Actinoallomurus bryophytorum: one gene and its partner. The protein of the gene in region 1 interacts with the protein of each later gene in a pairwise test. Links are inferred from orthologs where the notes say so. Each region holds a gene or a part of one and is shown in the gene's direction. Other genes may lie near its edges. The genes, in order: dnaE and FB559_RS00255.

Evidence for each region.
Region 2: the proteins of dnaE (region 1) and FB559_RS00255 interact in binary tests that used the Escherichia coli proteins (3 or more experiments, as listed by UniProt). The link is inferred for Actinoallomurus bryophytorum from one-to-one orthologs.

What each region holds. Positions count from the first base shown.
Region 1 is NZ_VFOZ01000001.1:2,257,980-2,262,401, reverse strand. Bases 36-4,146 are described here. They hold dnaE (DNA polymerase III subunit alpha), read left to right. Parts: upstream 36-382; coding sequence 383-3,946; downstream 3,947-4,146. Other genes in these bases: FB559_RS10605 (DUF6300 family protein), read left to right, coding at 3,946-4,146. Also shown: more of FB559_RS10605, read left to right, coding at 4,147-4,293; FB559_RS10600 (hypothetical protein), read right to left, coding at 4,373-4,422. UniProt on the Escherichia coli protein: DNA polymerase III is a complex, multichain enzyme responsible for most of the replicative synthesis in bacteria. This DNA polymerase also exhibits 3' to 5' exonuclease activity. The alpha chain is the DNA polymerase catalytic subunit.
Region 2 is NZ_VFOZ01000001.1:54,036-57,322, reverse strand. The notes cover bases 237-3,212. They hold FB559_RS00255 (pyridoxal phosphate-dependent aminotransferase), read left to right. Parts: upstream 237-1,126; coding sequence 1,127-2,299; downstream 2,300-3,212. Other genes in these bases: FB559_RS00245 (CU044_5270 family protein), read left to right, coding at 2,915-3,212; FB559_RS00250 (RNA polymerase sigma factor), read left to right, coding at 2,361-2,918; FB559_RS00260 (carbon-nitrogen hydrolase family protein), read right to left, coding at 254-1,048; FB559_RS00265 (APC family permease), read left to right, coding at 237-251. Outside these bases: more of FB559_RS00265, read left to right, coding at 1-236; more of FB559_RS00245, read left to right, coding at 3,213-3,287. UniProt on the Escherichia coli protein: Shows aminotransferase activity with methionine and histidine as substrates, and to a lesser extent also with phenylalanine.

The sequences.
Region 1 (4,422 bases):
CGGTTCGGTGAGGATCGCAACTTGAGCGGGCTGTTGACGAACTGCGCGTAGTCTCGCTGCGGAGCTGAACCGGCTCGCCGATCAGGCTGAAACAGGGCCTGCGTCTCCCACGGGCGCTCGGCGTCGGCCAGGTCGGCTGCGTATGCAGCGACGTCAGCGGGCGAACGGCTGACATGCCCGACGGCCGGGCCGATCGTCTTGGCCACGTTGTAGTTCTTGGCTACGGCCCCGCCATCGCACACACGTCCAGTGCGCCACGGGGTTCGATGCATAGAAGAGATCGAGGCGAATCGACCCTAGCCGCCTGTCCCGCGGGCCGCATCGCTGGTGTGGGACTAGAGTCTTGAGGCACTCATAAACCCCTGCCGCGAGAGGTGCCGGAGTGGCTGATTCGTTCGCTCACCTGCATGTTCACACTGAGTATTCGATGCTAGACGGTGCGGCGAAGATCGCTCCATTGGTGCAGCGAGCCGCTGAGCTGGGGATGCCAGCGGTGGCGATGAGCGACCACGGCAACATGTTCGGTGCGTATGAGTTCTACGGTGCAGCGACGAAGGCCGGGATCACGCCCATCATCGGCATCGAGGGCTACGTGGCGCCGGTATCCAGGTTCCACAAGCAGCCCGTGCTGTGGGGAGATCCGTCACAGCGCAAGTCGAACGAGTCGACGGGTGAGGGCGGTGATGTCTCCGCTTCCGGTTCGTATCTGCACAAGACGATGTGGGCCGCGACGGCGCAGGGCTTGCGGAACCTGTTCAAGATCTCCTCGCTGGCTTCGCTGGAGGGGCACTACCGTAAGTGGCCCCGCATGGACGATGAACTTTTCGATCAGTACGGCGAGGGGATCATCGCTACCACGGGCTGTCCCTCGGGCGCGGTCCAGACTCGGCTGCGGCTGGGCCACTTCGAGGAGGCTCTGAAAGCGGCCGGGAAGTATCAGGAGATCTTCGGCAAGGAAAACTACTTCCTCGAGTTGATGGACCACGGCCTGCCGATCGAACGGCGGGTCCGTAAGGGCTTGCTGGAGATCGGCAAGCGGCTCGGTATCCCGCCGCTGGTCACCAACGACTCGCACTACGTCACCGAAAACCAGTCCGAAGCACACGACGCGCTGCTGTGTGTGGGAACGCAGAGTCAGATGTCGGATCCGACCCGGTTCCGGTTCGGAGGGTCGGGCTACTACCTCAAGACTGCTGATGAGATGCGCGCGGTCGACTCCTCCGATGCCTGGCTCGAAGGGTGCCGGAACACGCTGGCGATCGCCGAGCGCATCGAGGACTATGCGCCGGTTTTCGCACACCGAGACCTTGCCGCCAAATATCCGGTCCCCGAGGGTGAGACCGAGATGAGCTGGCTCCGTAAGGAGACCATCCGCGGTACCCACGACCGGTACGGCGAGGACGTGCCTGCTGAGGTGCTGGACCGGATCGAGTACGAGCTCGGCGTCATCGAGAGCATGGGCTTTCCGGGGTACTTCCTGGTCGTCGCCGACATCTGCCGGCATGCGCGAGAGTCTGGGATCTGGGTGGGGCCAGGCCGTGGCTCGGCCACGGGCAGCATGGTCTCTTATGTCACCGGGATCACCGAGCTCGATCCGATCGAGCACGGGTTGATCTTCGAGCGGTTCCTCAACCCCGAACGCATCTCCATGCCCGACGTTGACTTGGACTTCGACGAGCGTCGGCGCGGTGACATGATCCGCTACGTCACCGAGAAGTACGGCGAGGACAACGTCTCGCTGATCATCACCTACATGACGATCAAGTCCAAGGCCGCGGTCAAGGACGCCGGTCGGGTTCTGGGCTATCCGTTCGCGCTCGGGGAGAAGATCACCAAGGCGTTCCCGCCGGCGGTGATGGGCAAGGAGATCCCGCTTTCGGGCGTCTTCGACGAGAACCATCCGCGGTACAACGAGGCCACCGAGCTGCGTCGTCTGTATGACGAGGACCCTGACGTCAAGAAGGTCATCGACACCGGCCGTGGTATCGAGGGACTGACCCGCGGTACCGGCGTCCACGCAGCGGGCGTCATCTTGTCCAGTGAGCCGCTGCTCGAAGTGATGCCGATCCAACAGCGGCCGGACGACGGCGCTCGCATCACCGGCTTTGATGGCCCGAGCTGTGAGACGCTCGGCGCGCTGAAGATGGACTTCCTCGGTCTGCGGAACCTGACCGTGCTGGGTGATGCCGTCGCCAACGTCAAATCCAACCGCGGTATCGATCTGGACATGCTGTCGGTGCCGATGGATGACGCCAAGACCTATGAGCTGCTGGCGCAAGGCTGGACGCTGGGTGTCTTCCAGCTGGACTCCACCATGATGCGGGACCTGACCAAGCTGATGGCCCCGACCCGGTTCGAGGACGTTTCGGCTGTTCTGGCGCTGGGCCGTCCGGGGCCCATGGGCGCAAACGCCCATGTGAACTACGCACTGCGCAAAAGCGGGCAGCAGCAGACCGACCCGATCCACCCAGATTTGAAGGAAGTCCTGGAGCCGATCCTGGGCACCACCTACCACTTGGTGGTGTACCAGGAGCAGGTCATGGCCATCGCCCAGCAGCTCGCCGGCTACACGCTCGGCGGCGCGGATATCCTGCGCCGGGCGATGGGCAAGAAGAAAAAAGAGGAGATGGACAAACAATGGGCCATCTTCTCTGAGGGCATGGCCACGAACGGCTACTCAAAAGAAGCCACGCAGGCCGTCTGGGACGTGTTGGTGCCCTTCTCGGCATACGGGTTCAACAAGTCCCACACGGCCGGGTACGGGCTCGTCTCGTACTGGACCGCCTACCTGAAGGCCAACTTCCCGGCGGAGTACATGGCCGCGCTACTGACCTCGGTGGGTGTCAACAAGGACAAGATGGCGGTCTACCTCGCGGAAGCCCGCCGGATGAAGATCAAGGTCCTGCCCCCGGACGTGAATGAGTCCCAACTCCGGTTCGCCGCGGTCGGCACCGACATCCGCTTCGGACTCGGCGCGGTCCGCAACATCGGCGAGAACGTGGTCGATGGCATCGTCACCGGCCGCAAAGAGAGCCCCTACACCGATTTCAGCGACTTCCTCCGTAAGGTTCCGATCCCCGTCTGCAACAAACGCGCGATCGAATCGCTGATCAAAGCCGGGGCGTTCGACAGCCTTGAACACCATCGCAGGTCCTTGCTGCTCATCCATGAAAAAGCCGTAGAAGCGGTCATTGAGGACAAACGCAACTCGGCCATCGGGCAGGACTCGCTATTCGGCGAGATGGATCCGGAGACTTCTGGCGATGCCATCAGCGTCGCGATCCCGGATAGCCCGGAGTGGGACAAGACCACCCTGCTGACGTTCGAACGGGAGATGCTCGGCCTGTACGTCTCCAGTCATCCCCTCGACGGCGCCGAACGCATCTTGGAACGCAACTGCGACCACTCATTGGCCGAACTACTCGCCGGTTCCCGCACCGAAGGCAACGTCAAGATCGCCGGGATCATCGGCACGGTCGACCGAAAAGTGACCAAGAATGGCGACACGTGGGCGATCATCAAGCTCGAAGATCTCGACGCCGGCATCGAGTGCTTGTTCTTCCCCAAGGCGTACATGCTGTACGCGACTGAGCTCGTCGCCGACCGCGTCGTGTCGATAACGGGCCGGATCAACGAGCGGGATGGCGCTATCACCATCTACGGCGAGACCTTGGAAATCCTCGACGTGTCGATGGTGGGAAGCGGCATGGACTCCCCGGTGGTGATCTCGCTACCCGAGGTGCGGGTGAACCCCGCGCTCGTCCAGGACCTGAAACAGATTCTGGTCACCCATCCCGGCAAGGCGCCGGTCCACCTGCGACTACAGCCACAACGACCCGGCGCGAAAGGGATACTTATCAACCTGGAGAATTTCCAGGTCAGCGCTGATACCGCATTCTTCGGCGATGTGAAACACCTGCTGGGACCCAGCGCGATCGGGACATAATGTCAGGCTCGAACAGCCTTGCTCTGGTCACCGGGCCTGTCCGGGCGTGTCCGGTATGCGGCGGTGAGATCCTCGCCGCGCTGCAGGTCCCGAACGGTTGGACGACCGAGGGCGGCAAGCAGGTACGGGGCACCTCGGAGGTGCTCCTGTGCGAGCGTTGTGATCGTGATGATCCGGTCACCGGACCGATCGTGGTGTTCTTCACCGTGCATGAGCAGGCAACGGCCGACCAGGCCGACGAGCTGGCGGCACTGCTGCAACGCTGGGCCGACCACGCCGTTGCTCGCCGGCCTGATCTGCAAGCCCTCGACGCCGAGGTCGACGCCTGGTATCGCGGTGAGTTGTAACCGAGTGGCCTGCCAGGCACACGGCTCCTGGCAGGCCACCGTGATCACACCGGTGCGAGGCACCGGCAGGGGATGAGGGTCAGCTGGTCAGCGCGACGGTCGTCTCCGGCCGCAGCGCGAAGTTGTCCT
Region 2 (3,287 bases), 2.2 Mb from region 1 along the record:
TCTCGATCGTGAACATGGGCGCACTGGCGGCATTCACCCTGCTCCACGTCTCGGTGGTCGGCTACTTCGTCATCCGGCACGGCAGCCGCCTGTGGATACCCCACCTGGTGATCCCGGCGGTGGGCGCGGCCGTCTCGATCTGGATCATGGTCTCGGCGACCACCCTGGCAAAGATCATCGCGGCGGTGTGGCTCGCGGCCGGCGCGGTCGTCTACGCCGTGGCCGGCCGCCGCGGCCCGGCAGGCACGTGATCTCAGCCCAGCAGGTCAGGACGGCGGTGGGAGAGCGACGGAAGGACCTTGCGTACCTGTTCGGTGGTGCTCAGGTCCATCTCCATCACCCGTACGGACGGCGAGGGGCCCAGGTCGGCCTGGACCACGCCCATCGGGTCCACGAGCATGCTCCGGCCCACGCCGCCCGGTCGTCCCCTCGGCGGTGCCGTACGGTCCGGGGCCTTGCCCGTCGCGGCCACCCAGATGGTGTTCTCGATCGCGCGGGCGCGCACCATCGTGACCCAGTGCTCCTCCTTGAACGGGCCCTGCGCCCAGGCGGCGATCACCGCGAACATCTCCGCGCCCGCGTCGACCAGGGCGCGCGCGAGTTCGGGGAACCGGATGTCGTAGCAGGTGATCAGCCCGATCCGTACGCCGCACAGCTCGACCACCACCGGCGCGTCGCCTGAGTCGACGAACTCCGACTCCCGGTCGTGGAAGGCGTCGAACAGGTGGATCTTCCGGTACGAGCCGACGAGCTCGCCGGACGCGTCGATCGCCACGGCCGTGTTGAAGACCCGGCCGGCGTCGGCCGGCTCGAACACGCCCGCGATCACCGCGATGCCGTGTTCGCGCGCCGCCTCGGCCAGGCCCGTCACCCATGGCCCGTCCAGGGGCTCGGCGACGGCGGCGAGGTCGCCGCCGAACCGCACCAGCGCCGCCTCGGGGAGGATCGCCAGGTCCGCGCCCGCGGCCTCGGCCAGGGCCTCGCGGGCCCGCTCCAGGTTCTCCTTGGGGTCGTCGCCGACCATGATCTGACACAGGGCCACTCGCATCGCGTACTCCTCCGCCGCCGGCTTCCACTGTGGCACAGGCCCGAGGCCGCTCCTGTCCGCGTTGTTACCCTGAGCCGCGTGACGGTCAACATCGATCCGCTGGTCGCGCGGATGCAGGGCTTCGGCACCACCGTGTTCGCCGAGATGACGGCGCTGGCGAACCGCACCGGCGCGGTCAACCTCGGCCAGGGGTTCCCCGACACGGACGGCCCCGCCAAGCTGCTCGAGGCGGCCGTCGAGGCGATCCGCGGCGGCGCCAACCAGTATCCGCCCGGCCCCGGCCTGCCGGAGCTGCGCGAGGCGGTCGCCGCCCAGCGCGCCGAACGCTACGGCCTGACCTACGACCCCGACGGCGAGGTGCTCGTCACGGTCGGCGCCACCGAGGCCATCGCCGCGACGCTCCTCGCCCTCGCCGACACCGGCGACGAGGTCATCGTCTTCGAGCCGTACTACGACTCGTACGCGGCGTGCATCGCCCTGGCCGGCGCCGTGCGCCGCCCGGTCACGCTGCGGCCCTCGGGCGACCGGTTCACCTTCGACCCGGCCGAGCTCCGCGCCGCCGTCACCCCGCGCACCCGGCTGATCCTGCTCAACTCCCCGCACAACCCGACCGGCACGGTCTTCTCCCGCGACGAGCTCGAGATCGTCGCGGACCTCTGCCGGCGGCACGACCTGGTCGCGGTCACCGACGAGGTGTATGAGTACCTGACCTTCGACGACGCCGAGCACGTGCCGATCGCCACGCTGCCCGGCATGCGCGAGCGTACGGTGGCGATCTCCTCGGCGGGCAAGACGTTCTCGGTCACCGGCTGGAAGACCGGCTGGATCACCGCGCCGCCGGAGTTCGTCCGCGCGGCCCAGACCGTGAAGCAGTTCCTCACCTTCACCGCGAGCGCCCCCTACCAGCGCGCCGTCGCGTACGCGCTGGGCGGCGAGCTGGACTGGGTCGAGGCGCTGCGGACCTCGCTGCAGTCCAAGCGCGACCGGCTGACCGAGGGCATCGAGGCGGCCGGCCTGACCGCGCTGCGGTCCCAGGGCACCTACTTCGTCCAGGCCGACGTCCGTCCGCTCGGTTTCGTGGACGGGCAGGACTTCTGCCGCGTACTGCACGAACGCGCGGGCATCGTCGCCATCCCCGCCCAGGTCTTCTACGACTCCGACGCCGGCGACCCGTACGTCCGGTTCGCCTTCTGCAAGCGCGACGAGGTCATCGACGACGCGCGGATGCGACTGGGCCGGATCTCGGTGTAAACGCGGGCCGCTTTACGTGAGTACTCCACGAAAGGTCATCGACCCCTGAGGACGAGATTTCGTGGACGATCCAGAGAAACGGTTCACCGAGCTTTACGACGAGCACCACCGGCGGGTCTTCGCGTACGCGCTGGCCCATGCCGGGCGGGACACCGCCGACGACGTGGCCAGTGAGACCTTCCTGATCGCGTGGCGGCGGCTGGACGACGTGCCGGACACGCCGTTGCCGTGGCTGCTCGGCGTGGCCCGCAACCTCATGCGCCAGCAGCGTGACAGCGGCAACCGGCGGCGGGCGCTGGCCGACCGGGTCGCCGCGCTGACCACACCGGAGGACCTGGCGGCGTGGGACGTGGCCGACCACGTCATCGCACGCGACAGTGCCCTGGCCGCCATCGCCTCCCTCTCCGAGCGTGACCTCGAGGTGCTCGCGCTCGTCATGTGGCACGGCCTGAGCCCCCGTGAGGCCGCCACGGTGGTCGGCTGCTCGGCCGCGGCGTTCTTCGTCCGGCTGCACCGGGCCCGCCGCCGGCTGGCCAGGGCCTTCGACGGCGCGCCGTCCCGTATCCCCGCCGCCTCACTCGCCGCCGGACGGACCAGCGGATCCTTGGAGAAGTCATGAAGAGCACACATGAATCGGCGTTCGTCGCGCTGCGGCCCGCCGCCCTCGACCACCTCGGCGCCGAGGCGCACGCCGCCCGCCGCGAGACCGATCTCGCCGCCGCCTTCGCGACGCCGCGGGCGATACCGGCGAAACGGCGGATCGCCCCCCGGCTTCTGATCGCCGGAGCCGCCGCCGCGTCCGTGGCCACCGCGGCCGCCGTCGTCGTCGTGACCGGCTCCGGCGGAGAGGACCACCACGTCCGCCGCCCCACGGCGGCGCCCAGGCGGCTGGACGCGCGTACCGTCCTGCTGGCCAGCGCCGTGTCCGCGGCCAAGGCGCCGGCGACCTCGGGCCGCTACTGGTACACCGACGAGCGCACCTCGTCCT